Regions from separate parts of the Halobacillus naozhouensis genome, predicted to be linked through region 1. Evidence: riboswitches for the same ligand, from Rfam matches in the RefSeq annotation. Region 1 holds a riboswitch; each other region holds the start of a gene.
What was found. Region 1 has a riboswitch for S-adenosylmethionine ahead of metK (methionine adenosyltransferase). Riboswitches for the same ligand answer to the same signal wherever they lie in the genome.

Region 1 (8,072 bases):
GCGGCAATTTTTAACCTTGGTTATTTACCTGGCAGTGATAAGTCCGTTATTACTGAAGCCAATCACACTCTTTCTTCCATTCAAAGCATTCTCTCCTATCTCCAAAAAGGAGGGCTGGTTGTACTGGTGGTTTATTATGGTCATCCGGGTGGCGAAGAGGAGAAAACAGCATTACTCGACTATGTAAGCCATTTGGATCAGCGTCAATACAATGTGCTGCAGTATGGATTTATCAATCAACGAAATCAACCGCCGTTTATTCTAGCCATCGAAAAGAAATAGCCTGGTACCCTATAACGGTTTACCAGGCTTTAATTTGTGATACATTTTCGTATTAATATAAAAGAAAGTCGCTTTTACTCCACTTACCTTTAATAATTCCCTCACAAAGCCTTTTGCATGTTGAATATTGCTTACCTTCCGATCAGCGAGGTACATGCCTACTAATCCTTCATGGATCATTTGATGAAAAGCAGCATCAGGCAGCTTTTGGACTTCCTGATTCGTTTGCTTCACGAAAAAAACAAATCGTTGTTTCATTTGTTCTTCATGATCATAATAGGAACAGAAATTTAAATCCCCCTCTTCTTCATCTTCCTGCTGATCAATATAATAATCGAGCAGAATATGAAGGCCCTGCATAAACGGAAAGTAGCTTTTCTCAATTTGGTTAGCCAGACTGTCTGTCATTTCCCCGCCTAATGTATAGGAAATCAGGCAGAAAATCCCCAATGTAGAACCCGTACAAGCAGAGAATTCAAACCACTCTAAATTCGGCCAGTGCTTCTGGTGATCCTTAAACCAGTTTTTCAAACGCGGTATACGCTCCTCTTCAATCACATGCTTATGTACTTGAAGATCACTATAAAGCCCTCCAAGTTTCAAGGTATGTTCATATACTCCGACGTAGTCTTTCGCGTTACGCAGCACAGACTGACAAGTTTGCACAAGATCGCCTAAATATCCGCCATCATTTTTATCTTCACGATAGTAATAATAATCTTTTATTTCATTATCTGGTGTTAGCGCATCAATCATTGCCTGATGAAGCATCCTGAAATCTTTCGGATCCATTGAAGTACTTCGATCACACAAATTATCTAAATAGTCACTAATCGTTTGATAAGCCACGATAAAACGGATCGACTCTTTCCATTTGTCTCTAGCTAACAGGGCGTATATCCCACCGCCCTCACAATGAAAAGTTTTTGATTCGATACTGGCTAATGCCTGATCTCTTAACTCAGAATTTGGTATATCTTTTGCCTTACTAATCCATTGATTCAGCTCTGTGTGTACTCTCGGGAAAATATCCTTGTACACTCTAGCCATTAGATGCAAAGCATTCGCAGGGACTTGAGGAGCCACAAGTCATCCCTCCTTATGATGTAGGTTAGATAGTTGTTGGTGAATAAAATGGCTGGTATATGTGTAAACTTGTTTCCATTCCGGTTCATTAAAAATCTCATGATAAAGCCCCGGCCACTCTTTATATGTTTTCTCAGAAAGATCGACGCTATGAAACCATTCTTTTGTTTTCTCTGCGTCAACCATCAGATCTTCTCCTGCTTGCATAATCAGCAAAGGAACTTCTGGAAATTCATTAATTTTGACAAAGGCTTGTTGAATATTATGTTGAAATTCCCTATACCACCTTACTGATACTTTTTCTAAAATTAGTGCATCTTCACCGTCACGTTTACGGACAGATTCATTTCTCGTAACTTTTTCAGACTTGAGCTGAGTGCCCACCTGCAGCTTAGGACATACACGGTTTAACATTCGAGACGCCACTTCCATAGGTTTAGAGGCCCCTTCAAGAATTCCAACCGCCGGGGAGGCCAAGATTACACCATTAACCTTAGGTTTAATCTGCTGCATCGTGCGTATAACAGCTAGTCCACCCATACTATGCCCCAAAAGAAAAACCGGACCTTCATCCGCTTCCTGCAGCCATTCTTCTATCGTATGTATGTACTGATGAAAGGAGTCAATATGGCCTTTCACCCCTTCTGATCTGCCTTGACCTGGGAGATCCCGGCAAATCACCTTGTAACCATCATCCTTAAGCTGCTTGATTAAATGTTGATACCTTCCGATGTGTTCAAAAGCTCCATGAACGATCACAATAGTCGTCTGGACCGCACTCATATGAATCCTCCCCATGCAACAGCTTACTTTTGCTATACTAGATTATAATCATATTATAAGGGGGATTATCGTGATTTGCGAATATAAAGGAAAGCACCCACAAATTGATTCGACAGCCTACATAGCTGAAGATGCAGTCGTTACGGGCGATGTCGCCATTGGTTCGTATGCAAGTATTTGGTTTAAAACTGTTGTACGCGGAGACGTAGCTCCCGTTAAAATTGGTAGCGAAGTAAATATCCAAGACTTGAGTATGCTGCATCAAAGTCCCAACCAGCCGTTGATTATTGAAGATGGTGTAACTGTAGGACATCAAGTCACCCTTCACTCCGCTCATATTAAAAGGGACGCACTCATTGGTATGGGGTCTCTCATTCTCGATGGCGCCGAAATAGGTGAGCAGGCATTTATCGGAGCAGGCAGTCTTGTTCCTCCAGGAAAAGTCATACCTCCCCGAACGCTGGCTTTTGGCCGTCCAGCAAAAGTGGTTCGGAAACTAAACGAGGAAGATTATAAAGAGCTGGACCGAATTCTGACAACTTATGTCGAGAAAGGTCAAATTTATAAACAGCTTAGACAAGAATCATAACAAAAATAAAAAGAACCGATCTTCAAAAAATTGAAGGCCGGTTCTCCTCTTATTTACTTCAGACGTTTTTTCAACTCTTCAGCCCGATCTGTTTTTTCCCATGGGAATTCAACATCTGTTCGGCCAAAGTGACCGAAGGCAGCCGTTTGACGATAGATAGGACGGCGAAGATCCAGCATTTTGATAATACCAGCAGGACGTAGATCAAACAATTCTCTTACTGCTGTCACAAGCTTCTCTTCTGTTACTTTTCCTGACCCGTTAGTATCAATGGAAATTGATACTGGCTGTGCTACGCCAATAGCATAAGCCAATTGAACTTCACAGGAATCGGCTAAACCGGCAGCTACAATGTTTTTCGCAACATAGCGAGCAGCATAAGCTCCAGATCGGTCAACTTTAGTAGCATCTTTACCACTAAAGGCCCCACCCCCATGACGGGCATAGCCTCCGTAGGTGTCTACGATAATCTTTCTTCCGGTTAGCCCGGCATCACCTTGGGGGCCACCAATCACGAACCTTCCAGTAGGATTAATAAAATATTTAGTATTCTCATCAATAAGTTCTGACGGCACTACTGGAAGGATAACTTTTTCCTTCAAATCTCTTTGAATTTGTTCAAGTGTTATTTCTTCTGCATGCTGTGTCGAAATAACAATAGTATCGACACGAACAGGCTGATCCTGTTCATCGTATTCAATTGTTACCTGAGTCTTTCCATCGGGGCGCAAATAGCTGAGGGTACCATCATTGCGCATATCAGAAAGTCGTTTGGATAACTTATGAGCAAGAGAAATTGGCAAAGGCATCAGTTCTGTCGTTTCGTTATTTGCATAACCAAACATTAGACCCTGATCTCCCGCACCAATAGACTCAATTTCTTCATCGCTCATTTGACCTTCCCTTGACTCCAGTGCTTCATCTACTCCGCCTGCAATGTCAGGAGATTGTTCATCTATAGCTGTTAATACGGCACATGTATCAGCGTCAAATCCGTATTTCGCTCTTGTATAGCCAATATCTTTAATGGTTTGACGTACAATAGCAGGGATATCTACATACGTATTCGTGCTGATCTCACCTGAAACGAGGACTAGCCCAGTTGTAACAGTTGTTTCACACGCAACACGTGCGTTTGGATCGTTTTTTAAAATTTCATCTAGAATAGCATCAGAAATCTGGTCACAGATTTTATCAGGATGACCTTCTGTTACAGATTCAGATGTGAATAACCGGCGATTGGCAGGCATTCTGCTAAACTCCTCCTTCTGTTATATACATAGATTAGACGGAACTCTTTACCAGTATCACTAGAAACCTATAAGTTTCCTTACAATCGTTATTATGGCTATCGCACATTTCACGTTATATGTACATATGAATATGAACATCATAAGAAATTGTGCTGGAACCTTTTTCCAATAAAAGAAAAAACCCTTCCTTCGTTCAGAGGAAAGGTACTGTTCCCTTTCGCTCTTATCGTCCAAGGCTAACAACTGCCTTGCTCCAGGTTAGCACCATGTCAGGTATTTATCTGACGGTTGCCGGGTTTCTTAGGGCCTGTCCCTCCACCAACTCTGGATAAGAGAGTATCCGTTCGGAATAATCGTACCGAAATCCTCATTTAATGTCAATCAGTTTACTATGCTTTAAGAAACAGGCAATTCCCTCTAAACAAGTATAACTATTATTATAGAACAATAATCACTTTACATTTCCCTTGAAACTACGATAGACTGGCTGCCCTATTTGTTGAAAATTCAATGGTTGAAATAACCAATGTTTAAAGCTTTAAATGGGTGAGGAAAAAGCAGATGTTCTTCCATAACCATACGTAGTAATAGGTTTAATCGTATAGTAAGTTTACTCTGCCCAAGACTTCATATCCCTCGCATGCATGATACACAACTTTATAGTAAAATAAATTGAAAGCATTTTCATGATTAGTATGGAATATTAAAATGAATGTGTTATACTATTAATCAGCTTAAAGCAATGTGCTTTTTATTAATTTTATAGTAAAGGCGGGTTGACACATATGAGTGCCATTAACCAAATGTCAGATTTAAACCAACTTTTAGCACAAGAGCATGTCCTCCATCATTTGTCTGTACCACAACTTGTAGAAAAAATACTTTCCAAGAAAGAAGGATCGTTAACGGATCGCGGGGCTGTTCTTGCTACCACAGGCACCTATACTGGCCGGTCTCCAAAGGATAAATTTATCGTAAAAGATCATGAGTCAGAATCCACCGTCAACTGGGGAAGCACCAATCAATCTATAGATGACAGCACGTTTGTTCGCTTATACCACAAAGTGCTGGATTATTTAAAAGAACGTGATGAATTATTTGTTTTTAAAGGCTACGCAGGCGCAGACAAGAAAAACCGTCTACCTATTCAAGTCATCAATGAATTCGCGTGGCATAATTTATTCGCCCATCAAATGTTTATCCGCCCTACGGAGCAAGAGCTTTCTCAACACGAAGCCGAGTTTACAGTCATCTCTGCCCCAACATTTAAAGCCGATCCAAAAGTAGATGGAACAAACTCGGAAGCTTTCATTATAATTTCATTTAAACATAGAATTGTACTCATTGGAGGAACAGAATACGCAGGCGAAATTAAAAAGTCGATATTTTCTGTTATGAACTACTTGCTTCCTAAACAAAATAGTATGCCTATGCATTGTTCAGCTAACGTTGGAAAAGAAGGCGATGTAGCGTTATTTTTTGGTTTATCAGGAACAGGGAAAACAACGTTGTCTGCTGATCCGGAACGACGGCTGATCGGTGATGACGAGCATGCCTGGTCACATAATGGAGTGGCTAATATCGAGGGTGGCTGTTACGCCAAGTGCATTAGTTTATCAGCTGAGAAAGAGCCGCAAATTTTTAACGCCATCCAATTTGGATCAGTGTTAGAAAACGTAGTAGTGGATGAGGAGACCCGGGTTCCTGACTATGATAATACCAGCCTGACTGAAAACACACGAGCGGCTTATCCATTACATCATATTGATAATACCGTACAACCAAGCATTGCAGGACACCCAAATGCAATTGTTTTTCTAACTGCAGATGCTACAGGAGTTCTCCCGCCGATCAGTAAATTGACAAAAGAACAGGCGATGTACCACTTCTTAAGCGGATACACAAGTAAATTAGCGGGTACAGAACGTGGGGTTACTTCTCCACAGGCTACCTTCTCTGCTTGTTTTGGATCTCCATTTCTGCCATTAGCACCTTCAGTATATGCAGAGATGCTGGGCGAGAAAATTGACCAATTTGATACGAGCGTTTATCTCGTCAATACAGGCTGGACAGGAGGAGCTTACGGGGAGGGAGAAAGAATGAAACTGTCCCATACCCGTTCAATGGTGCATGCAGCTCTTGAAGATGAGCTAAATTCAGTAGAAACATACACAGACCCAGTATTTGGCCTTCAAATTCCGCTTCACTGTCCTGGGGTACCAGATGATGTGTTGTTACCGAGAAAGACATGGAGCAACCCTGAAGCTTATGATAAGAAAGCCCAGGAACTAGCAGAAAAATTTCACGAGAACTTCAAGAAATTTACTCATGCCAGCTCAGCTATTAAAAATGCTGGTCCTGCTTCCGGCAGGAACTAAATTATGTTTCCTCATCTCCTCAATATAGATAAAGCAAGCGCGCAGTATTAACTGCGCGCTTGCTTTTGTTACTGCAGCTTATTCAGCAGGCTCTCCTAGAAACTTCTCTCTAATTTGTCTCATACAATTGGGCAGCACATCATCTTTCATCATAAAGCTGTACTGCTCATCACTTACAATTCCTTCAGGGAGCTTCTCAAGCAAAACAGGACCATCCGTTTCAAAATAATGATCTTGCGCTTGTAACTGCGATATGGAAGCGAAATAGACATTTTTAACAATTGTTCCGCCCTTCCCAGCTACATGGTACTGGCCGACATAGTCGATCTGCTTGACACATCCTCCAGTTTCCTCCAACACTTCTCTGATTGCAGCATCTTTCGCATTTTCTCCTTTTTCTACTTTGCCACCAGGAAATTCGAGACCCCTGTCCTTATGGTTAGTTAACAGCCAATTATTATCGAATCGACAAATAACCCAAACATGCTTTGGTGTCTTAGAAAATGGATGATTATCAAAAGATAACTTAACTTGATTTCGATAGTAATCGCTAAATGTTTTCATATAAGATCATCTGCCTTTAATCCGTTGTTTATGTAATGAAGAAGAACTTTAGCGATACACTCTGTCATGTATTGCTATTTAAATCGTATCATAAGCAAGCCAGATTACAAACAGTACCGTTCTTTTTATCACTATGATTACTGTTACCCTCCTGTATAGTTTGTAAACGCAAGACTTATTACCATAATTATGAAACTGAAACTAATATCAATCGTATGTACTTATACATGAATAAGGTGGAGCACTTAACTTTGGGACCAATTGGCCAAAGGAGTGCTCCCAGTAAACACTTAGAAAGCAAAGCATCCGTAAATCAAAAAATGAGGTGCCTAATTTAAGTTCCATAACGCAATAATACAAATAAACCGCTTCTAGGATTAGAGGCGGTTATTTATCTTCTAAAACACCCATCCCACTGATGTGGTGCCTGGTCGTATCATCACCTAAATCATAAATCATCTGCAAGGCTCGCGTCATCCCCTCATCATACTCATCATTCGAACTGTCTTTATGATATTCTACAAATGGAACGTGTGATCGAAAGAACGCTCTTGTATCCGAGTTATATATTTCATTAAAAACCTCTCTTAATAAAAGGAGTTCTTCTCGATCTGCGTTAATGATGAACTCATCATTGTTGCCGTTACGATTGATTGAAATTTCACGTGTGCCGATATTGACAAAATATTGGTTTTTTCCTTCCATAATAAAAAACCTCCTCTATATGTAGCTTTAGCTACAAAGGAAGGCTTTATTACTTGAAAAGGCAAGAAGCAGATATTACCAAACCGATAAAATGCAAACCTATTCCCACTCCCAGGTATAGCTTTGCACGGTAATCTGATCCAAATAGGATTCATCAACGCTAACCCCTATTCCATTTTCAGCAGGCACACTTATTTGACCGTCTTTTACCTCAATGGGTTCTTTGAGGACATCCCTATAAAAGTATCTGTCTGAACTTGATAAATCCCCTGGAATCGTAAAGTTTGGTAAAGAAGCGAGGGCTAGATTATGTGCCTTAGCGATTCCCGTCTCTACCATACCGCCACACCAAACTGGAAGTCCATTGCTTTGACAGTGATCATGGATATTCAGTGCTGCTGTCAAGCCCCCTACCCGGCAGACCTTTATATT
Region 2 (8,072 bases), 1.9 Mb from region 1:
CGTTTTTTGAGAATGTAGTTTAGTTGATTTCATTTACATGCTCCTTTCAATTTTTTGTTGGGCGATATTATTCACAGCTATACTTTTTGTTGCTAAACTAACGACTACATATGCGATAAAGGAGAAAATAACTGGTAAAACGACACTGTGCATACCAAATGGTGATGTAAAGAAGAGATCGATGATAATGTAAGAACCGATCCCAACAGCCATAGAGGAGAGTGCCCCGTATTTATTTCCAGTTTTCCAATAAAGTCCCATGACCACTGGCCAAATAAACGTTGCTTCTAAACCACCAAACGCAAATAGGTTAAGCCAAATTAACAGGTCTGGTGGATTTAGAGCCATTAAAAATACTAGTATTCCTAAGACAGTCGTCACTCCGAAGCTTAAGCTTTTTACTCTTTGGTGTGACGCATCTGGTTTGATATAGTTTATATAGATGTCTTTAACTACCGATGAGCTAACTAAAAGCAGTAAGGAATCTACTGTTGACATAATCGCAGCCATAGGGGCGGCTAAGACTATCCCGGCTAGCCAGGCAGGTAACACTTCTAGCGAAATGAGCGGCATAACTTTATCCCCCACTTCAATTCCTGGAAGGATCGGACGTGCAAAGACACCGATTAGGTGCATGTTTAACATAATGAATCCAACCACGATTGTCCCTATAATTAAGGCACGGTGCATCGCTTTCGAGCTTTTATAGGACATAGCCCGTACTGTAACTTGAGGAAGCCCGACTACTGCTACACCGACGAGGATCCAAAAGGAAGAAACATAAGTTGGTGTTAAACTGCCGTCTGCACCAAACGGCGTAATTAAATCTGGGTTTTCTGCTGCTAGATCTGCCATAATATTAGATATGCCGCCGCCAGCAACAATCGTAGCGATTAATAAGACTAAGGTTCCAACAAACATAACCACACCCTGGACAGTATCCGTTAAGGCGACGGCCTTAAATCCACCGATAACTACGTAAATGAGCACAGATACAGCAAAAATAAAAAGGGATGTAGTGTAAGATATTCCTGTTAAAGATTCTATTAATCTTGCACCACCCACCCATTGGGCTGCCATTGCTGAAAATAGAAAAATAATAATACTAAAAGCCGCCGTTAGCACAACCCATTTACTCTGATAACGACCTTTTAAAAAATCTGTTAACGTGACCGCATTATACCTTCTTGCCATAATAGCGAATTTCTTCCCTAAAATCATAAGAACAAAGTATCCCGTAGCCACTTGTGACATGGAGAGCAAAACCCAACCAAAACCTTGTGTATAAGCTACTCCAGGTCCACCAATAAAACTACTGGCACTTCCGTAAGTGGCAATCATGGTCATAGCTAAAACAAAGCCACCCAGCTGGCGACCACCAAGAAAATATTCTTGCACAAAGTCATTATTAGACTTATTAAGGGATCGACTCGCCATAAATCCAACCGCAAAAATAATAACTAAAAAGAGTAATAGTGGTACTATAACGGCTACATTCATGATTGATCACCCCTACCTTCATCTTCAAATGGCACTTCTACGAAAAAAAACTTAACAATAAAGATAACCAGAACAGTTATGAAAATAAAACCACCCACACAACTATAAAAAAACCATGATGGCAGACCAAACACATAACTATACTCTTCTGGCGGTTTACTTCCTAACCCATAGGCAAAGGCAAACCACCAAACGAAGTTAATTATAGCTAAAGCAACGCCGATTAAGGCCTCTCGGTTTGCTATTTTAAAACGGTAGTCTTGATTCTTTGGAGCCATTTTCCCATCTCCCCATTAAATTATAGAGTTTCGTAAATGGAAGCTTTCACGACACCACTAAGAAATCTTATAGTTCCTGCATCGATCGATAATGGCGGTGCAATCGTTAACACATTATTAAATCCGTCCACGGTGTCCCCATTTTTCCCAATAATAACTCCCTTTTCCTTACACTTGCTTAGAACCAAATTTATCTTATCCTCGTGAATGGGTGTTTTATTAATGGAGTCTTCAACAAGTTCAATTCCCATCATTAACCCTTTATATCGAATATCGCCAACATTAGGGTGAGAAAGGAGTTCTTTCATATCCTCGTAAAGCTGTTCCCCTTGATTGTAAGCATTCTCAATGTACTTCTCCCTTTCGATAATCTCGATATTTTTCAGCGCGACTGCGCAGGCTGCTGGATTCCCCCCAAAGGTTGTTACACTTCGAAAGTGGTCATATTTTTCAGAGGTTTCAAATGCTTCATAACAGTCCTTGTGAATTGCTGTTACCGATAGTGGGAGATACCCGCTAGTAAGTCCTTTAGCCATTGTTATTATGTCTGGCGTTACATTCTCATGAAAGTGACCGAACATTTTCCCTGTTCGTCCAAAACCATTAATCACTTCATCTACAATCAAGAGTACACCATGTCTTTCACATATATCTTTTACCCTCTCCATATATCCTTGCGGAGGAACTAGAACGCCTCCTCCAGAAATATAGGGTTCCATTATAATAGCCGCTACGGTTTCCTCCCCTTCCCAAGTAATCGTATGATCTATTAAGTCTGTGCACTCAAGATTACAAGTAGATGGTTTCTTATTTAATGGGCAATGATAACAATCAGGGGGCACTGTGTGTAAAAAACCTGCAGCTAATGGCTCGTATTTATACTTTCTTTCAGCCTGGCCTGTTGCAGCCAAAGCACCCATTGTTGCTCCATGATACGACCGATATCTTGAAATAATCTTGTATCTACTCGAACTATCATTTTGAGAGTGGTATTGTCTAGCGATCTTAAACGCCATTTCATTCGCTTCAGATCCGCTATTCGAGAAAAAAATAACATAATCATTATTAAGCCAGGTGTTAAGTTTTTCAGCCAACTCAATTGCTGGAAGATGACTGTTTGTCATAGGGAAGTAGGACATATTTTTCATTTGTTCTGCTGCTGCCTCGGCAAGTTCTTCTCTGCCATAACCTACATTGACACACCAAAGTCCCCCCATGCCATCTAAATATTTATTACCATCACTATCTTTAATAAAGCACCCTTTTGCATTTTCAATTATAAGTGGTTGCTTACTAGCCCGCTTTAGAGCGTGCATAATATTTTCTTCATCCCTGCATTGCCAATCTAATGTCTCATTCATATCCTCACTCCCTGTTTAAGTACGACTCGTAATTACTTTTCTTCCCTTATAAAAGGGCACACCGCCACTAGACAGATTGTAAACTGACTCGTATGTGTCACGATCCAGACTACTGTATTTGTTATTTATGATTCGTTAACCTCTTTACACGATCAGTATTATCCTGCTTCATTTTGACACCTCTCTATCGGTTTTTAAGAATTTTTGATATGATTATTTTGAATATTAACTCTATTGTATTATGTAAGCACTTACATTTCATTAGACAGTTCATGAGATCTTACTATAAATATTTGGACAGTGTGTAAAATAGGGGGTATATAGATGAGTGAAAATAACCTATTAACGATCGAAATGTTGTTAGCAATGGACTGCTTTAAAAAAGCTAAAGTAGTATGCGGATTGAAAGGTACTCAACGAATCGTAAAATGGGCACATGTGCTCGAAGTTAATAAGGTCGAGGCCTTAATAAATGGGGGAGAATTAATACTTACGACAGGTATTGGATGGGCAGAGAAACCTCATATAGGTGCAAAACTTTTGGATGAATTAATTGAAAACCAAGCATCGGGTCTCTGTGTAGAATTAAACACTTATGTAGAGAAGATCCCTGAAGAGATGGTAGAAATAGCTGAAGAAAACAACTTCCCTATTATTGTGTTCAAGAATCAAGTACGATTTATCGATATTACCAAGAAAATCTACGATCAACTCTATTTCCCTGGTGAAAACTTAACCTTCCAACAACGGTTGATTCAATGGTGGAATAATCCGTCAACGGCAGTGATGTCGGACATTTCCACAAAACCCATGCATCCAGGAGTTGCTTCCCTTTATTTGATCCATCCAAATGAGACCGTTCCTAACTTTTGTATCTTAGGAAAAGAGCTTGGACTGAATATTATTTTCACTAACCTCGCCTCCACAACTGGGGTATTTCTATTAGTTTCCGATTTAAATGACGAGATCCATACACTTCGTAAAAGGTTAGATAAACTTTTCAACTCTCTCCCTTCCCTAGTACTTATCGGTCAAAAAATGCACAATATGAATGAGGTCGCTCAGTCAATTAACACCCTTAAAGAAACAAATAAAATTTATCACTCATTAATAAAAAAAAGAACCTTACATTATGATGAATTGTTCATTGAAAAGTTAGTGGAACCCTTAATAAGAGAGAATAAACTCTCAACTCTAATTGAAGAGCATCTTTTTCCGCTAATTAAGTATGACCAAGAAAATGATAGCAACCTGCTAAATACACTAGATACATATTTAAGTCATCAATGCAACAAGCAAGAAACGGCTAACGCTCTCTTTATTGTACGCCAAACCCTATACCATCGCTTAGATAAGATCAACAAACTTTTGAAGACAGATTTCACCTCCTCATATGATCGCTTATCCTTGGAAATTGCCCTCTGGTCGTTTAGAAACATAATAGATAAAGGAAAAATAAATAATCATTTAAAAAATAACTAGCTTGTATATCAGACCCTTTCAAACCATGATAACTATCCTAACTCTATTTGACGTCATGATGCCGCAACCGTAATAAATGGAAACTGTATTTAATATTGCTAGGATTTATCGGGTAAGGAGTACTCATGGATAAGTAAAATTTCAATTGAACAGCATTGACAACAAAATTGGAGCTACTGACAAAGCCAGTAGCTACCCCTTCTACTGAGAAAGTACAGATTGTAGTAGAGCTAGGTCTTTGTGTACAAGTTTATTTGAATAATTTCATTTAGTTATCTGTTTAACATTGTAAACAGGTACCTTCTTAAATCCATTACTTGCCTACCCTATAACTTTCTAAAACGTTGAGTTAATTTTTCATAGGTTTAAAGCACATCTTTTAGAAAGACATCCTCTTCTTCTTTCGTTACATTAGACTTTGTAACTAAGCTCGTCACGATCATCACGACGAAACCGGCCGCTGCAGCCAGGAACAAGGAAATATAAATATTTTGGAAAACGTTCAGACTCGTGAACACAACATACAGCCCCGTCCCCGCAAGCAGTGAGGCGATCGCACCGTAGCCGTTCGCCTTTTCCCAGAGATAACCTAATACAATCGGCGCCAGTAAGCCGCTAATAATCGCAGAAAAACTGAACTGTATCAGGATCGCAAGCGACTCAGGCCGATCGAGCGAGAGGTAAAAGGTGACCAATCCAACAAACACCAGCGAGCCTTTTGCCACTTTGACAGAACGCAGATCGAGCTGATGCTCGGATAGCCTTGATTTTGACAAAATCGGCGCCAATACCTTGTAGAGATCGTTGCCAATGCTTGAGGTGATACTCAGATACAGGCTGTCGGTGCTCGATAAAATCGCAGAAATGATCCCGACGATAATGATCGCCCCAATGATCGGCGGAAATGCTTCTAGCACATAAGCAGGAATCGCGGAGTCGGCACTGCCGAGAGATGGTGCGATGACTCGAGCCGCCAGTCCGCCTAATACCATCAAGACAGTAATGAAGAACATACCAAGCCCAGCTGACATCGTGAACGGCCGCAGCTGCTCCTCCGTTTCCAGTGACAGCACCTTATTCAGCAAATGCGGCATAACCACAAAGCTGATATGTAAAAACTGTACCGATAATATGGCCAGTACACTGTTGTAGGGTCCATTTAACGGAGCCACGAGTTCTGGATCGATCGCTTTCAGCTGGGAGGAAAGTTCGCCAAATAAATTCAGTCCCCCGCCGATCGTCCAAAATAAAGAGGCAAAAATCAAGATCGACGTAACCACCATCAGGGTTCCCTGAATACCATCCGTTACAATTTGTGCAAAAGCGCCACCCAGGCCAATATAGAGAATCGTAATCGTTACCCCGGCGAGAATTCCCCAGAAATACGGAATGCCGAGAACCGTTTCAAAGATCGTAGCTAATCCGACATTTTGCCCGACAATGTAATACACGTTAAACAGGACTAGAAACGTAACAAGAACTTGCAAGGTTTTGCTGTTGTATCTCCTTCCGAGCCATTCAGGAAGGGTCGACACCCCGCCAAACTTCTTGCCGTATTTCCAGAACTTTTTCGCAAACAGCAATAGTGCAATCCAGCCAGCCCCGAAGCCGCCGAGCGTGTACCATAACACGGATACGCCATGCTCATAAGCTAAGCCCGGCACTCCGATAAACAAATTGGCACTGGCAAAGCTCGCGGCATAGCTTGCCCCGACCAGCCACGGGTTTACCTTCCCTCTCGCTGTGGCAAAACCGTTCATCGATTTACTAAACTTATTGCCCTTTTTCCCAATCCATGTGACAAAGATAAAATATAAGACTAGCAGACTGACTAGCGTCCAAAATAACGGTCCCGTAACGAGCTGCATTAGTAACGACCTCCTTCCGTAGATTTTCGATAGCTTCGATTCCAAATCAGTAAGCCAACTCCCCAGAAAGCGGTCAAAGCAATCCAATAGATCGTAAACATATTCCTCTCTCCTTTTCATTGATCATAATACTCTTCTGTTCCAAAACTCTTTTTTCCGGGACCATATAAAAAAGCCCCTTTCAAAAGAAAGAGGCTGAAATATGTACACTGCTCCAACCTCTTATCTTCCAGACATCCATCCGTCTGTTGGAAGTAGCACCGTTCCCCTAATAGGGTGGTTGCCGGGCGTCATAGGGCCAAATCCCTCAGCCAACTCTTGATAAGAGTGAATTCGTTATGAAATTAGTTCAAATAATCTGATAAACAGCATCATAGCAGAGGTAAGAATTCCCTGTCAATCACTATTTTTTAAAAATTCAATAAACCCCATGCCTGCAAGGTAAAGTACAGAATATTTCTAAAACAGCCATTGACACGTCTTCAGATATGTTGTATATTTTGGATCAACTTAAAATTTAATGATATTTCTTATCCCGAGAGGTGGAGGGACTGGCCCTTTGAAACCTCGGCAGCAGACTACATCAAGTACTGTGCCAATTCCAGCAAGCGAGAACGCTTGAAAGATAAGGAAGAGCTCTCATACATGTACGGTTATTCAGCCTCTTCTTTTTCTTTTAAAGAAGGGGCTTTTTCATGTGCTTGAAGCTTAACTACATACAGCGAGAAGTTAAGGAGGAATCATAATGACGAAACAAATCATCCTAAATGCCTTTGAAATGAATAGCGCGATGCACAATTCCCATGGACTGTGGAAGCATCCAAGAAGTCAGCGCCACCGCCGCTATAAAGACTTAGATTACTGGATGGACTTAGCGAAACTATTAGAAAGAGGCAAGTTTGATGCCGTGTTCCTCGCCGATGTACTGGGAATCTATGACGTTTATAAAAAAAGTAAAGACCCTTCGATCCGCGATGGATTGCAGGTGCCATTAAATGATCCCGCCCTAGTGATCCCGGCGATGGCCAGCGTGACGGAGCATTTATCGTTTGCGATGACGGTCAGCACCACTTATGAAGCTCCATTCGGAAATGCCCGGCGCTTCTCCACCCTCGATCACCTGACAAAAGGGCGAGTCGCCTGGAATGTGGTGACCTCATACTTGCCAAATGCAGCACGCAACTTTGGCTTAGAAAATATGATCAAACACGACGAACGTTACGATATCGCCGATGAATATCTCGATGTGTCTTATAAGCTCTGGGAAACGAGCTGGGAAGATGACGCGTTTGTAGAAGATGCTGAAAACAACACACTCGTTGACCCCGACAAAGTTCATGAAATTAATCACGAAGGGAAATACTTTTCCGTGGAAGGCCCGCATCTGAGTGAACCGTCTTTACAACGCACACCCGTTATCTATCAAGCAGGCACATCCGAACGCGGACGCGAATTTGCTTCCAAGCATGCCGAGTGCATCTTTGTCGGTGGGCCAACACCAGAACGAATTCACTACTATGCTGATGATATTCGCAAGCGGGCCGAAAACCACGGCCGCAATCCAGACAATATTAAAATCTTCT
Region 3 (8,072 bases), 1.8 Mb from region 1:
CTTCAACATTACCAAAAATAATAGAAGAAAACTACAGCAAAAGTCAGTTTACATAGTGATGACGATCGCTTGACTGCCTAGCTGCTTCCAGCCTTTAATAAACTGTTCCTTATTTACTTTCTGGTTTTTGAAACCATATGGATTGTTAATATAGAAATTATTTTTATCATAGCCAGTTAGGACCACACTATGTAAGTCAAAAGTAATCTCGATTTCTCCACTTGGTGTGTCCCAAGGGCGAAAACTGTTGACAGGTCCGAATGTCGACGTCACAATCACCCAAACAGGGAGTCCCTGATCAAGATAGTGAAACAGCTTTTCGGGGCCGCTTCCCGTGAAATCAATGAGACGATCACCGACATAACTTCTAGTCGCTTCAGCAAGAGGACCATGGTAAATCGATAACCCCGGCCCATCCTCCATATCCCCGACGAATCCTTCGTTAGGATTTCCTCTAAGTCCGTTTGAATAGACCAATGGCACGCGGTTTACCTTCTCAGCTAGTTCATTTTTCGTAACGGCTATATCAAAATAATTAAGAATCATGGCCATACTCGTTACTTCGCACCCATTATATAGTCGTGGCGGGTCCATTTGATTTAGGAGTGGGACATCGAGCGGAAAGTCAGATGTTGGTTTGATTTCATCCCCTATGTTAATGAGGCCACCCTTTACCGTGACAGGATAGGGAAGGATCTCTTTAACAGCAGCAAGTGATAAATAAGGCTGATTATCTTTGAACAAGCTCGCTGCGCTTTTTACTTTAGAAGATGAGACAACTTTATCTCCTTCTTGAACGATGACCAGTCCATTTTTGTGAAAGGAATATTTCGTGTGATCTGCCTTTGTAATCTGGATGTGATCTTCTTTTACTTGAATTTTGTCCCCAAGAGCCTTTACTACAGGTGTTATAGGAATATACAGTTTGTGATTATGTAATAAAATATGGCTGTTCTCGCTTGGAGTCCCATTCAGGGAGAGATTCTTAATAGTCGTTGCATCATATGACTGTAACTTAGCTGTTGTTTGAGCGGACGGCAGGTGCTTTGGATTTGCAGCTGTGTTAATTTCGGCGTCAGAGACGGTTGTCTCGTTTTTCTTCAATTCTTCACCAGTCTTTTCTTTAGGTAGTTCCTTGTTTGGTTTCTCCCCGGTGTAGTCTTCCCATTGTGCAAAAACAACCCCGTAAATACTAAGCATACTAATGAGAAGCAGGAACATAAATAAATATTTAAAACGCACTACACCTTCTCCTTCATATAAAACAGTATTTCTTATTCTGTACTAACAAGTATCAGATTACCAAAATTATTAGAGAAACACTAGAAAAAGTGTGGGCACCAGGCTGGTTTTCATGTCCAATAACATCCTTTTGTTTTAGAACTTTTTAAAAGGGAATAGACATATAGGAATAATGACCTGCATTCATGATAAGGAGGATTTATTTTGATGAGTGAGAAAACAAACATAATTGAACAATCGCTAAAAGCGCTGCTGGAAGATGAGGATTTCCTTCCTGATTTGAAAGCTCAAACGAGAGACCAAGCTTTCAAATCATTAGTGTCGATCCTCTCGACACCGAACAAGATACATAAATCGTTCCTAAGGATTGCCTTAGAAAACGGAACCATCGTCCGCATCCCCTCATTTCGTATCCAGCACAACAATACACTAGGTCCCTATAAAGGAGGGATCCGCTTCCACCCATCTGTAAATGAAGAGGAAGTGTCCAACCTGGCCAAGCTTATGACACTGAAGAACGCGCTTCATGAGGTTCCTTTTGGCGGAAGCAAGGGTGGTGTCGTGATTAACCCGAAAGACTACACCCCGAAAGAATTGAATTTAATCTGTAAGAAATTTGTGCAATATAATAATGATATTCTCGGTCCTGATAAAGACATTCCTGCCCCTGATGTGGGCACGGGAGACCGTGAGATGGATTGGATGATGGCAGAGTATAAGAACACTCACCCAGGTGAACCTTACAGAGGAAGCTTTACCGGTAAAAGCATTATTAACGGAGGGTCATTGGGACGCCGAGAAGCGACAGGAAAGGGTGTCTACTTTACCTTCCGTTACATGATGCACAATTTTCTTAACGACAATAAACAATGGCTCAAGAAAACGGATAATATTTTTGCCAAAACGGCTTTAGATCATGCAGACCGTAAACTGACTATGGCTGTTCAAGGATTTGGAAACCTTGGATCTGTTGGTGCTCTTGAAGCCTACCAGTGTAATTACATGCAAAATCAGATTGTTGCAGTGAGTGATCATAATGTTATGCTTTATAACTCAGATGGGCTTGATATTCCTGCGTTAAACAGCTATGCCAAAGAGCATGATGGGGAGCTGCCGACGACAGAGGAGGAACTCGCAGCCAGCGACATTAAAGCAACAGTCCAAAATCGGGATGACTTATTAGAGCTTGATGTCGATGTGCTCATGCTCGCTGCTCTGGAGGATCAAGTCCATGATCGCAATATGGACCAGATTAAAGCGCGAATTATTATCGAGGGGGCGAATGCTCCGATTACAGAAGAAGCGGATGAATATCTAAGTGACAAGGGTGTATTAATCGTGCCGGATATTCTAGCGAATGCCGGTGGTGTAATTGTTTCTTATCTAGAATGGATTCAAGGTCGTGAGACGCAATTCTATAAGGAAGAAGAAATTTACGACCTTCTTTTTGATAAAATGAAAACGACGATGGACACCATTCTGCCGCAGTTCTTTGGCGATCCGTTCGCACTAAGACAGAATTGTTATATTCATTCTGTTATGAAGCTTTCTACGGTAATGTTTCGACAAGGCAAACTGTATTAAAATGGGCACAAACCTCTTGGATTTCGAATATAGAAATTCAAGAGGTTTTTTATAAAAAAGTCTGCTTATACTAAGAAGCGAGCTCTATTGTTGACGAAGTATGGTTCACCTTGTATGATCTTATAGGTAACTAATCCGACTTTACTAATAGGGATTGAATATAAAGAGGAGGAAAACGAATGAAGAAATTTGGCGCAATGATGATTATGTCCTTATTAATACTTATTCTAGCTGCTTGTGGATCAGGCGCGTCTGAGAATAGTGGAGACGAAGCAGCAAGTGATCAATCTTTACTCGACCAAATTAAAGAAAAAGGGGTCCTGACGATAGGAACAGAAGGTACCTATGCCCCATATACCTTTCATAATGATGAGGGCGAACTGACTGGATACGATGTTGAGGTGGCCCGTGAAATTGCGAAACGGATGGGCGTTGAAGCTGAATTTAAAGAAACAAAATGGGATGCAATGTTTGCCGGGTTAAACAGTGATCGGTTTGATATGATCGCAAACCAGGTAGGAATTAAACCCGACCGTGAAGAGAAGTACAATTTTTCTATTCCCTATACGTACACATCTGCTGTGCTTGTAACTAGTAAAAATAATGAAGAAATTAAAAGCTTTGAAGACCTGAAAGGCAAGACGTCAGCACAATCCCTGACAAGTAATTACTCAGCGATTGCTAAAAGCCATGGGGCTGAGATTGAAAGTGTAGAAGGATTTAACCCAGCCATGCAGCTGCTTGCTAATGGGCGCGTAGATGCAACAGTAAACGATCGTCTGTCGGTGCTTGATTATTTGAATGAACAAGGGGAAGGCGCACCAGTTCAAATCGTCGATAAAAAGGAAGAAGCCTCTGAAACGGCGATGATGTTCCGTGAAAATAATCCTGAGCTCGTAGAAGCTGTAAACAAAGCGTTGAAAAGTATGAAAGAGGACGGAACACTAACAGAAATCTCAAAAAAATGGTTTAACGAAGATGTTTCAGTTAAGTAGTGTACTGCTGAGCCCGGAATCAATTGAAATCCTTAAGAACTCCTTTCTGCCCTTGTTGAAAGGAGTTCTTGCTTACACGATTCCATTGTCCTTGCTCTCTTTTTTCATTGGGCTGATATTAGCCGTAACCACAGCAATTCTGCGGATATCGGGAATTAAAGTGTTAAGCGGAATTGCACGTGTTTACGTGTCCATTATCCGCGGAACCCCGCTTCTTGTGCAATTATTTATCGTGTTTTTCGGACTAGGCTCACTTGGTATTGAATTTTTGAAGTTTGATCCTTTTGTAGGTGCTTTAATCGCATTTTCCTTAAACACGGGGGCGTACGCATCTGAGACGATTCGTGCCTCTATTCTATCGATCGATAAAGGACAATGGGAGGCTTCTTCTTCGATTGGAATGTCCAATTTCCAGTCCCTAAGGCGTGTCATCCTGCCACAAGCAACCCGTGTTTCGATTCCGCCGTTGTCCAACTCGTTCATCGGACTGGTTAAAGAGACATCACTTGCTTCGACGATTCTGGTAAGTGAGATGTTTAGAAAAGCGCAGGAAATTGTGGCCACCACCTATGAGCCATTGCTCGTTTATATGGAGGCTGCCGTAATTTACTGGGTGATTTGTTTCATTCTGTCCCTTGTTCAAGATCAAATCGAAATTCGATTAAATCGTTATGTGAAAACGTAAGGAGATTTATCTATGCTAACCATGGACCATATTTATAAACAATTTGGGGACCTCGTTGTATTAAAGGACATTAGTCTCAATGTTGAGCAGGGAAAGGTGGTTGTCATTATTGGACCTTCGGGTTCTGGGAAAACCACGCTGCTGCGGTGCCTAAACGTTCTGGAACGACCTGAAAGCGGCTCCGTGACCATCGACCAGCAAACCTTGAACTTTACGAAGAAACTTACGAAAAAACAAATCCGTGATTTCCGCAAGCAGTCTGGCATGGTTTTTCAAACGTACAATCTTTTCCCACACTTAAGTGTGATTCAGAACGTCATGGAAGGACCTGTGACCGTGCAGAAAGTGGATAAAAACAAGGCACGTGACAAGGCTGCGGAATTGCTGACAAAAGTAGGTCTTCAGGAAAAAATGTATGAATATCCCTACAAGCTTTCAGGTGGACAACAGCAGCGTGTCGGCATTGCCCGGGCGATGGCAATTGATCCGAAGGTCATGCTGTTTGACGAACCAACTTCAGCCCTTGACCCAGAGCTTGTCGGTGAAGTCTTAAGAGTTATGAAAGGACTTGCTAACGAAGGGAGAACAATGGTTGTCGTTACCCATGAAATGAAATTTGCCAAAGAAGTCGCCGATGAGGTGATCTTTATGGACGATGGAGTTATTGTTGAACGCGGCGCCCCTTCTGTTTTGTTTGAACATCCAAAGGAGCAGCGAACTCGACAGTTTCTCAATATGATCAATCAGTAGAGGTGGCTAATTTGGCTGCCTCTTTTTTTACCGTTGAAGTAAAGTTGCTTTCAGTCGATCCGGATCATAAATTAGAAAATAAGCTCATAAAAGGGAAAAAGGCGCTCATGAATTTAAAGAAACGCTTACTTTTTACTCCTAAACGCTCACACTAGAATTGTTGGAGAGAGTTCGAATCGCTTTACCGCTTAGAGCCATTGACTTAAACTAAATGAAATAAGACATACAACAAAAGAGGGATTGTACTTTGAAGCCTATACATAGCGATATTTTACAATTTAGAGGGACACATTATGATTTCGGCTATCAGCAAGGTGAGCAGTTGAAAGGCTCGTTGACGGTCAAAAACCGTGAGAAGCAATGGAAAGTAAGGAAACCGCGGTTTAGTGTGAAGGAAACGGAAGTCAGGGAGGCGATCAGTCGCTTTGCTCCAGGTCTCTGGGATGAGCTATTGGGTCTGAGTGATGCTTTAGAATGGCCGATGGAGCGGGTGATGATGGAATTCGGTGGTTACCGGGTTGATTATAAGCGCTCTGGCTGCTCCATTATGACAGGGGACGGGTATATGATCCGAAACTATGATTATATGCCAAAAACCTACGAAGGCCGCTATAGTTTCTTTCAACCGACAGACACAGGCTATGCTATTGCTGGTCCCACTCAGCGCATTACCGGACGAATGGATGGGATGAATGAAAAAGGACTGACGCTCGGTTACAATTTCATGCACCGAAAAAAGCCCGGAGATGGATTTATCTGCTGTGCGATTGGCAGGCTCGTGCTAGAATCTTGTGCGACGGTCGAGGAAGCTGTAGCCATGCTTCAGGAAATTCCCCATCGTCATTCGTTCAGCTACACTGTTTTTGGCAAAAGTGATCAAACCTATGTTATTGAAGCTTCTCCTCGGGGAGTGGAGGTTCGTCAAGCCAACGTCTGTACGAATCATTTTGAAATCCTGACAAAAGAAAATCGTAACCATCTTGCCGATTCCATGAGGCGGATGGAATCGATAAATAGCCAGCGTGGTCAGCTTGCTGGGGCCTATGATGCATTTCGATTGATGAATGATACCGATAAAGGAGTCTTTTCGAAGCAATACAGGAATTGGGCGGGAACCATTCATACATCTGGTTATTTGCCAAAAGAAATGAAAACGTGGTTTGCGCTTGGAGGAGACACCGAGCCTGTTGAGCTTGACTTTGGCAAGTGGCTCAATGGGGAAGCCCTTGAATTGGATCGGATCCATGGGGAAGTGGATACGGATATTCCGTTTGTTCATATCGATGAGGGGGCGTATTGGACAGGAAGAAAATAACCAAGTCACTTTTAGTGAAAAGAAGGAAGCACGTTCACAGCCAGTGAACGTGTTTTTCCTTTTTTTAAAAAAAGTGATTACAGAGCCCTCCTTCACCTCGGCCGGAACTACAAGATCGTTGCTTATAATGTTAGGGGGACCTGCTTCTGAATAATTTGAAGAAAATAACCGAGCTGTTTCTGCAAGCGTTGGTCACAGTCCTCATCGGTAATTGGACGGGAAGGTTTAGACTTATCAATCTGATCATCCAGTAAATAAACACCTTTAAGATTTTGTCCCTTTAACGTAGCCAGCAAAGGTTTAAGCGCGTATTCAATGGCGAGTAAATGAGATTTACTGCCGCCGCTCATAATGGGAAGAACGGGCGTATCCTTTAAGACATCCTGTGGCAATAGATCGATGAGGGCTTTAAGGATTCCAGAGTAGGACGCTTTATATACGGGTGAAGCAACGATGACACCTTTTGCTTGTTGGATCGTTTCCGCAATTTCCCCAATTGCCTCACTATCGAAACGGGCATAAAATAAATCCTCAGGCGAAACACTACGAACTGAAATTTTCGTTGTAGATAACCCTTCCTCAACTACCAATTGATTTAAGTAATCTAAAACCTTTTCTGATCTAGACTGCTCCGAGGGGCTGCCTGACAATAATACGATTTCGCTCATATGACAACTTCCTTTCTATTAAATCATAATGTGCTGCTTTCATTCATAGGAAAATATCCATACACATATAAAAACCCTCTTTTCTTGTAATGAGAAAAGAGGGTTTAACGGTTCATTCCGCTCTTATCTCCCAAGAATTAAATCTTGCTGGACGGAGCACCTTCCTGACAGCAGTCAGAGGTTGCTGAAGCTTCGCAGGGCCAGATCCCTCAGCTTCTCTGGATAAGAATTTTTAATTTGAGTCTAATCGTAATATGAACTCACTGTTATTGTCAATGAATAATCAGAAAAAAGATTAAAATCAGAAACTTATGTGACTTATTACAGGTATCGTAAAAGGTTCTAAATAATCATTGAATTCTGAAAAGTCACCTAGTAAACTAAACTGGACCATCCACTTACCCTGTCCAATAATTTATGAAAGGGTCGAGAAAATGAACGGATCTCCCGTTAGAAAAAAACGTGTCTATCACATGATCGTAGAACAAATCAAAAATTGTATTAAAAGGGGGGAAGTTTTACCTGGGGAGAAAATGCCTTCAGAGAGAACGCTGGCTTCCAGATTGTCTGTATCGAGGACCTCTGTGAAAGAGGCATACAGTGTGCTGGAGTCGTCCGGTATCGTTGAAATCAGGCAAGGAAGTGGTGTTTATCTTTTAATAAATAACGTGGAAGATATTATGAATAAGCTCCAAGCCCTTATTCGTGGACAGTCGGCTAACATGATTGATCTTATGGAATTGCGACAGGCCTTAGAAGTGGATATTGCTTATTACGCAGCTTATAGGAGGGGGCAGCAGGATATTGTGAAGTTAGAACAATCCTATCTCCAG
Region 4 (8,072 bases), 1.6 Mb from region 1:
GTCGCCCATGGCTGTACAGGAAAAGGAAATGACCAGGTGAGATTTGAAGTCTCTATTCAGGCACTGAACCCGTCTCTTGAAATTATCGCACCTGTCAGAGAGTGGGGGATGACACGCGATGAACAAATTAAGTACGCAGAAGAAAAAGGGATTCCGGTCCCTGTTAATTTAGATAATCCATTTTCGATCGATGCAAATATTTGGGGACGTGCCTGTGAAGCTGGAGTGCTTGAGGACCCGTGGGCCGAAGCCCCTGAAGCAGCGTATGCATGGACAAATTCGGTTGAAAAGACACCAGATACTCCGGATGTAATAGATATCGAGTTTGCTAGTGGAGTTCCCGTTGCCTTAAATGGCGAGCAAATGGACATTGTGCCCCTCATCGAAAAATTAAATGATTTAGGCGGTATGCATGGGGTTGGCCGTATTGATCATACCGAAAATCGCCTCGTCGGGATTAAATCAAGAGAAGTATATGAGAATCCTGGAGCGATGATCTTAATCAACGCACATAAAGAACTCGAATTCCTCACGTTAACAAGAGAGGTATCCCAGTATAAAGCAACGGTTGATCAGCAAATGGCTAAAATGATTTATGATGGCTTATGGTATTCACCGTTGCAGCCAGCACTTCAGGCTTTTGTCGAGGAAACGCAAAAGGTAGTAACAGGTACTGTAAAAGTGAAGTTGTTCAAAGGACATCATACTGTCATCGGCAAGAAATCACCGCTTAGCCTTTATAATGATGAACTATCCACGTATTCGAAGCATGATGCGTTTGATCATGATGCCGCAGTTGGTTTCATTAAATTGTGGGGGCTGCCGACTAAAGTTCATGCAGATGTGCATAAAGGTAAGGAGAAAAAGGCTCCAGAACAGCCGGTGAGTATGTATGAGTAAACTGTGGGGCGGACGTTTTACGAAGCCAACGAACAAGCTGGTCGAAGAGTATACCTCTTCAATCGGTTTTGATGTAAAGCTGGCTTTGCATGATATTCAGGGCAGTCTTGCACATGTGGAAATGCTCGGAGACTGCCACATTATTTCACAAGAAGAGACCTCCCAAATCAAAGAAGGCCTACACATCATCAAGAACAAAATAGAGAATGAAGAAGTTGAGTTTTCCGTTGAACAGGAAGATATTCATATGAACATCGAAAAGCTGTTGATTGAGGAGATTGGTCCTGTGGGCGGTAAACTTCATACCGGAAGAAGCCGAAATGATCAAGTGGCGACAGATATGCATTTATATTTAAAGGAAAAGACTAATCATTTAACCGATTTGGTCGAAGCTGTTCAGAAGGCGCTTGTGCACCAGGCGGATGCTCATGTGGATACGATCATCCCGGGATACACACACTTGCAGCGAGCCCAGCCTGTCTCGTTTGCTCATCATTTGCTGGCATATTTTTGGATGTTTGAGCGGGATAAAGAACGCCTTCAGGATAGTGTGAAGCGGATTAATTGGTCGCCGCTGGGTGCAGCAGCGCTTGCTGGAACACCTTACCCGGTCGACCGTCAGAAGACAGCTGAGACGCTCGGATTTGATCACGTTTATCCAAACTCATTGGACGCCGTCAGTGATCGGGATTTCATCCTGGAGTTTTTGTCGATTGCTTCCATTTTGATCACACATATATCGAGACTTTCGGAAGAGCTGATCCTGTGGAGCAGCCAGGAATTTAATTTCATTGAGCTTGATGATGCGTTTTGTACGGGGTCAAGCATAATGCCGCAGAAGAAGAATCCGGATGTGCCGGAACTGCTTCGTGGCAAAACGGGTCGGATCTATGGCAATTTGATGGGTTTGCTGACACTTCTGAAGGGGCTTCCGCTTGCGTACAATAAGGATATGCAGGAGGACAAGGAAGGGATGTTCGATACGGTGGAGACGCTTGATGGGGCGCTTTCGCTGCTGGCTCCGATGATGGAATCGATGGAAGTGAAGGGCACTAATATGCGTCAGGCGGTCAATGAAGATTATTCAAATGCGACCGATATTGCAGATTATTTAGCTGTGAAGGGTCTGCCGTTCCGTCAGGCGCATGAGGTGATCGGTAAAATTGTACTTTATGCGATTCATGAGCAGAAGTTTTTGCTTGATTTGACGCTCGACGAGTACAAGGAGTTTTCTGAGCTGTTTGAAGAGGATATCTATGAAAAATTAGCGCCTGAACAGGTTGTGGCTGCCCGAAATAGTGAAGGCGGCACAGGATTTGAACAGGTGGCACAGCAGCTTGAGTTAGCTAAACAGCATGTAAAATAGTGTCTTGCATTTCGTGGAATTTTCTAAATATTATTGACTTTAGTACGGTTTATTTGTAACATGGCAAGTAACTTAATTACGTTTACTACTCTTATCTAGAGCAGGCTGAGGGATTTGGCCCTTTGACGCCCGGCAACCGGTCTATCGACACGGTGCTACTTCCAACGGACGATGTCCGGCAGATGAGAGGTCGAAGCAGAATCTTCAGCCTCTTTCATTTGAAAGGGGCTTTTTATTATTCAAAAGCGGGTGATGTAGATGAATAAGGCGGAGCGGTTAAAGCGATCCAAGGATCCACAGGTGACAGAAAGGTTTGGCGGACGGCTGCCGCCTGGTCAGGTATTAACAGAGAAGTTTCCTATTTTAACAGTCGGTGAGGTACCGTCCTATGACCTCGATAAGTGGGATTTTCAAATGACCGTAGCTGGTAATAAACCGCTTGTTTATTCATACAAGGATTTAATGGAGCTGCAGCAGTCAAAGGTTATTTGTGATATACACTGTGTGACGAGGTGGTCGAAATTCGATAATGAGTTTGAAGGAGTTCTGGTAAAAGACTTGCTGGATGGGTTAGAGATTCCTGAAGACATTCGGTACGTGATGGTGCATGGAGATTATGATTATACAGCCAATCTCACTCTCCAAGATTTGTTAGCGGAGGATGCGATACTTGCTCATTCCTATAATGGTAAGCCGCTGACGGAAAAGCACGGCTACCCATTTCGGCTCGTCATTCCGCACTTGTATTTTTGGAAAAGTGTCAAGTGGATCAGAGGCTTTGAGTTTAAAATGTCTGACACGCCTGGATTTTGGGAACAAAATGGGTTTCATGACGAAGGAGACCCGTTTAAAGAACAGCGTTTTTCTGATGAGAGTGAAGTCATGGAAGAGGATAAGTGGAAAGAAAAGGATTTTGATTACTAAGGAGGTTGGAGAATGAGTGTTGTCATTTTAGATGGTGTTCGAACACCTTTTGGTAAATGGAAAGGTGGTTTATCCAAATTAGGAGCAAGGGATCTGGGCATTCAAGCGACTAAGGCGTTGACGGAACGCGTGCCGGAAGTCTTACATGCGAATGGAGTCATTTTGGCACAGGTGATCCAGGCAGGGCAGGGGCAGAATCCTGCGAGATCTGTTGCTGCAGGGGCTGGAATTCCATGGTCGGTACCGGCAATTACGATCAATAACGTATGTTTGGCAGGGGTTGCTTCGGTGGCGGATGCGGCTAGACGGATCAAGCTTGAGGAAGGCGAGCTTTATGTTGTTGGTGGGTTTGATTCGATGACGAATGCTCCTCATGTGGCGACCATCCGTAACGGGCTGGCTACAGGACCTGTTGAATTTACAGATACCCTGATCAACGATGGTTTGTGGTGCTCTCTAACGGATTCCTCCATGGGTGAACTGACAGATATTCAAAATGGGGAGCTTCTCATCAACAGGGAACAACAAGATCAATTTGCTTTAGATTCCCAGTTAAAAGCAGCCCGGGCCCAGGAAGAGGGTTGGTTTAATGAAGAGATTGTTCCGGTACAAGTCGGCAGCAAACAAGTAACAGCTGATGAAGGCATCAGGCCACAGTCAACGTTAGAAAAATTAAGCAAGCTGCCTCCTGCTTTTAGAGAAGGCGGCACGATTACTGCCGGAAACGCATCACAAATGACGGACGGAGCCAGTGTCGGTGTGGTTGCGTCGGAAAACTATGCGGAAAGGATCGGGCGGACTCCACTTGCTCGAGTGATTGGCTGGTCAGAAACAGCCGGACCTGATTCAAGCTTACATACGAAGCCGGCAGATGCGATTGCAAAACTTCTCAAACGGTATCAAATAACCAAGGAGGAGATTGATCTATTTGAGATTAACGAAGCTTTTGCCAGTGTAGCCCTGGCTAGTATTAACGAGCTTGGATTAGCTCCTGAGAAAGTGAACGTGAATGGTGGAGCGATTGCAGTCGGCCATCCACTTGGCGGTACAGGATTTCGGTTAGTTCTTACATTGGTTCATGAATTAAAGCGCCGCGGAGGAGGCCGAGGAATTGCTTCACTATGCGGAGGTGGCGGGCAAGGATTTGCCATTCTCGTGGAAGTTCCAAAAGAGTGGTCATAAAAGGGAGGAATAAACCATGTTTGTTACTTATGGAATAGGAATCGCAGTATTCTGGATTGCAGGATTGGCTCTATGGCAAGGGATGTATAAGCCATCCAAAGGGGGGAAGTAAATGGAGTCCTTATCAGCGGGAACGATTTGGCTTATAGGCGGTTTGTTGTTCGTTTACTTTTTGTTTGTCACATGGATTGGCCGGAAAGGGTCGAAGTACAGTAAGACGATGAGTGGTTTTGCCACAGCACGGGGCAAAGTGAGCCCCTGGATCGTTGGAGCTAGTTTTGCAACAACTTATGCAAGTGCAAACTTATTTATAGGAGTTCCAGGGCTCGCTTATGAATATGGTATGGCAGTGCTCTGGTACACCTTAGGGTGCTTTGGTGTTTCATGGTTAGGGTTACTGTTTTTTGCTAAAACATTCTTTCGATATGGTAAAAAGTTCGGAGGGGTATCGACATTACCTGAATGGCTGGGCAAAAAGTACAACAGTAAAACCCTGCAAGTGATTGTTGGCTTGCTTATCTTATTTAATGTGTACTACATCGTCGGACAAAATGTCGGTTTGGCGACGATCTTTGAAACGGTTCTTGGGATTCCCTATATGTGGGGAGTGATTATCGGGGTAGCGATTACCGTCGTGTACATTGGCTTAGGCGGCGCGTTTGCACAAATTATTACCGATGGCATCCAGGGAATATTTATGGCGTTTACATCTGTACTCATTTTACTTTCGCTCTTATGGACAATCGGGGGCGGGTTCGGAGTCTTCGGAGAGCTATCTAGTCGCTTGGCTGGAATCGATCCCAATCTGGTTGGGCCCTTATCGTCTACAGGACCGTATAATAGTGTTCTTGCCATTTTGGCAGTGCAGTTTCTATTATTCAGCTTTGTGTTAATGCCACATCTGTTAAATAAAGTACTTTCATTAGAAACAGAGGAAGAACTGCGTCCGTTTACGTTATCAGCTGGAATTACCTTATTTTTAATTTCCACATTGATGGTAATAGGCGGATTGGCGGCCCGTGTAATGATTCCATCTTTAGAAAGCGCCGATAAAGCGATTCCTGCTTATTTAATGGAAGCTTTTCCACCGGTAGTTGTCGGTATTTTAATCGTAGGAATTATATCTGCCATATTATCCAGTACAGACAGTCTATATCTTGGTGTAACAACCAGTATTGGCAATGATATTTACAAAGTGCTTGCTTCCCTTTTTACGAAAGGCGGAGGTGATCCGCAACTGATTGACAGACGGAGTGTAAGGGTGGCGAAATTTTCCCTTATTATGATTGGGGCGATTACCCTATATATTTCGCTTGACAGGCCAGAGTCGCTATCCATTCTCATTCAGTTCAGTTTCTCAGCGATCATTAGCGGCATCATAGCACCGATCACATTGGGTTATTTTTGGAAACGAGCGAACCGACTGGGAGCCATTGGAGCCGTTGTAGTAGGCGTAACTTTTTATGTACTATTTACGAATCAAGCGATTATTGAAAACATTTATTTAGCAATGTTTGCAAGTTCTGTAGCCGGATTTACGGTTATGTTTATTGCAGGAATGCTGCCTGACAAAAAAGTGGAAGAGTCCATTCAGCTTGAAAAAAATGCGTGAAAGAGGGGAAGCACATATGACAGATGAACAAAAGCAAGGTCTCCTGGAAAAAGTAATTCAATTTCGCGATCAATTTCATAAGCGGTCTAAAGAAGTGGATCAATCCGGTGTCTTCCCACATGAAAACTTTGAGGAATTAAAAGAGGCCGGCTACTTGTCTTGGACGGTACCGAAGCAGTACGGGGGACTTGGTCTTAATTTGTATGATTTTTTGCAGCTGCAAGAACAATTAGCTCAAGGGGATGGGGCTACTGCTTTGTCGGTTGGCTGGCACTTAGGAAGTATCCTCGAATTAGCCGAAAACCGAAACTGGGAGGAGGCAACATTCCGTGACCTTTGTGAGCGTGTTGTTTCAGAACAAGCTTTAATAAATCGGACCGCAACGGAAAAAGGAACAGGCAGCCCAACTAGAGGGGGGATTCCAGAAACACAGGCGATCTTACAAGATGATCACTGGGTTATAAATGGCAGAAAATCTTTTGCGTCTATGGCGGAAGCGTTGGATTACTCTTTAGTAACTGCTCGAATTGAACATACGGATCGGGTGGGAATCTTTTTAGTCGATCACAGCCATAAAGGTGTAAAAGTAGAGCCTACATGGAATTCTGCTTCCATGAGAGGAACAAGAAGTGATGATCTAATCCTCCAAAATGTAAGTGTCCGAACAAAGTACTTTGTTGAAGAAGAAACGCAACAATCGGGACCGCCTTTTCCGAAAGGATGGCTGCTCCATATCCCGGCATGTTATGTAGGGATCGCTTCAGCCGCCTGTCGATATGCGGTCGAGTTTGCAAAAAACTATCAGCCGAACAGCTTGCCTGGCCCAATTAAAGAAGTTCCAGAGGTGCAGAGGAAAATAGGCGAAATGGAGCTTGCCTTATTTCAATCTCGTGAAATCCTCTACTCGGTAGCGGACAAATGGGTGGAACAGCCTGGTCACAGGGCCGATATGGGAGCGGAATTAGCAGCTGTAAAATATATCGCCACAAATCAAGCTGTTCATGTCGTTGATTTAGCGATGAAAATTGTTGGGGCACGCAGTTTGTCAAGAGATTGTCCATTGGAACGGTATTATCGGGATGTCCGCTCAGGTCTGCATAACCCGCCTATGGATGATGCCGTAATCAAGATGTTTGCGACAAAGTCATTGCAGGAATCTCAGCCGCCTGTCACTTCTTAAATCGACCTCACATACCATAACTTGTGTGTTCTTCATGTTTGAGGGGATTGAAAAGGGGTATGATAAACAGTAAAACGAAAAAGGAGTTTGACCCTATGACTAAACATGTAGAGACTTATTTTGAGACGGAAAATGATGCTGAAAGCGCTAAGGCTTCCTTGCAAAAGCTTGCAATTGAAGAGGAATATATCGAGCCTATTCCAGATAACACACCATTATTATCCCGGCTAATCCCGTTAAATAACTTAGATAAGTCTGGCCCTGATAAACATTTAACCCATTTGCTGCGCTTTGATGTTAAGGATGAGAATTATGAAAGTGCTTTAAATGTGATTAAGGAGCATGCAGGACACATGGATCCTTCCGAATTAAAGTAAGTAAAGTAGGAGTGGCGTGATGAACGGTCTAGATTTTTCTAAAAAACAGCAAGTTATCAGGCATTTGGAAGAGTCGATCGATTGGGTGCAATCCCTGAATCAATTGCCTGAGGAGTCATGGCGGCTGCCCGTTGAAGAAGGAAAATGGAGCGTCGCTGAAGTCATTCGCCATCTTGCTCTATGGGATGACTTTATAATCCATAAACGGCTACCGTACCTGTTTACTTCTCAAAATTTACCCGTTGTTCCCGATCCAGAGGTTATCAACTCTAAAGCGGCCATTCAGGCTAGGAACGATAGTATAGAAGAAACAGTTGAGTTATTTAAACAAACGAGAAGCGAATTATTGGAGGGGTTACGAGATATTGAAGACATCCGATATGATGAATCTCTTACCTTGAAATCGAGAAAAGAAAGCTTATATGATTATTTGAAAGGAATTATGGAGCACGATGAACACCATTTTGAGCAAATTAAACAGGTTATCAATGAAAAAGATGCCTAATAACAGGCATCTTTTTTACATGTACA

Region 2: another riboswitch for S-adenosylmethionine. It lies ahead of P9989_RS04275 (sodium:solute symporter family protein); the one in region 1 lies ahead of metK (methionine adenosyltransferase).
Region 3: another riboswitch for S-adenosylmethionine. It lies ahead of ssuE (NADPH-dependent FMN reductase); the one in region 1 lies ahead of metK (methionine adenosyltransferase).
Region 4: another riboswitch for S-adenosylmethionine. It lies ahead of P9989_RS05765 (sulfite oxidase-like oxidoreductase); the one in region 1 lies ahead of metK (methionine adenosyltransferase).

Annotation. Positions count from the first base shown of each region.
Region 1 covers NZ_CP121671.1:2,734,532-2,742,603, forward strand. Annotated here, with positions in the region: gene mnmM (tRNA 5-(aminomethyl)-2-thiouridylate-methyltransferase MnmM) at 1-282, shown strand, start outside; gene P9989_RS14330 (tetraprenyl-beta-curcumene synthase family protein) at 292-1,368, opposite strand; gene P9989_RS14335 (alpha/beta hydrolase) at 1,372-2,151, opposite strand; gene P9989_RS14340 (gamma carbonic anhydrase) at 2,222-2,740, shown strand; gene metK (methionine adenosyltransferase) at 2,794-3,990, opposite strand; SAM riboswitch class I at 4,214-4,328, opposite strand; gene pckA (phosphoenolpyruvate carboxykinase (ATP)) at 4,779-6,371, shown strand; gene ytkD (RNA deprotection pyrophosphohydrolase) at 6,450-6,935, opposite strand; gene P9989_RS14360 (hydrolase) at 7,323-7,640, opposite strand; gene menC (o-succinylbenzoate synthase) at 7,740-8,072, opposite strand, start outside.
Region 2 covers NZ_CP121671.1:820,196-828,267, reverse strand. Annotated here, with positions in the region: gene P9989_RS04300 (M20 family metallopeptidase) at 1-33, opposite strand, end outside; gene panF (sodium/pantothenate symporter) at 34-1,500, opposite strand; gene P9989_RS04290 (YhdT family protein) at 1,497-1,778, opposite strand; gene P9989_RS04285 (aminotransferase) at 1,799-3,139, opposite strand; gene P9989_RS04280 (PucR family transcriptional regulator) at 3,464-4,621, shown strand; gene P9989_RS04275 (sodium:solute symporter family protein) at 4,987-6,489, opposite strand; SAM riboswitch class I at 6,709-6,817, opposite strand; SAM riboswitch class I at 7,017-7,121, shown strand; gene P9989_RS04270 (LLM class flavin-dependent oxidoreductase) at 7,235-8,072, shown strand, end outside.
Region 3 covers NZ_CP121671.1:961,717-969,788, forward strand. Annotated here, with positions in the region: gene P9989_RS04960 (C39 family peptidase) at 49-1,242, opposite strand; gene P9989_RS04965 (Glu/Leu/Phe/Val family dehydrogenase) at 1,450-2,826, shown strand; gene P9989_RS04970 (amino acid ABC transporter substrate-binding protein) at 3,006-3,821, shown strand; gene P9989_RS04975 (ABC transporter permease subunit) at 3,805-4,506, shown strand; gene P9989_RS04980 (amino acid ABC transporter ATP-binding protein) at 4,519-5,256, shown strand; gene P9989_RS04985 (C45 family autoproteolytic acyltransferase/hydrolase) at 5,504-6,571, shown strand; gene ssuE (NADPH-dependent FMN reductase) at 6,694-7,239, opposite strand; SAM riboswitch class I at 7,360-7,468, opposite strand; gene P9989_RS04995 (FadR/GntR family transcriptional regulator) at 7,713-8,072, shown strand, end outside.
Region 4 covers NZ_CP121671.1:1,114,358-1,122,429, forward strand. Annotated here, with positions in the region: gene P9989_RS05755 (argininosuccinate synthase) at 1-900, shown strand, start outside; gene argH (argininosuccinate lyase) at 893-2,266, shown strand; SAM riboswitch class I at 2,355-2,455, shown strand; gene P9989_RS05765 (sulfite oxidase-like oxidoreductase) at 2,525-3,190, shown strand; gene P9989_RS05770 (acetyl-CoA C-acyltransferase) at 3,203-4,372, shown strand; gene P9989_RS05775 (sodium:solute symporter family protein) at 4,485-5,984, shown strand; gene P9989_RS05780 (acyl-CoA dehydrogenase family protein) at 6,001-7,164, shown strand; gene P9989_RS05785 (hypothetical protein) at 7,260-7,541, shown strand; gene P9989_RS05790 (DinB family protein) at 7,561-8,046, shown strand; gene P9989_RS05795 (M14 family metallopeptidase) at 8,062-8,072, opposite strand, start outside.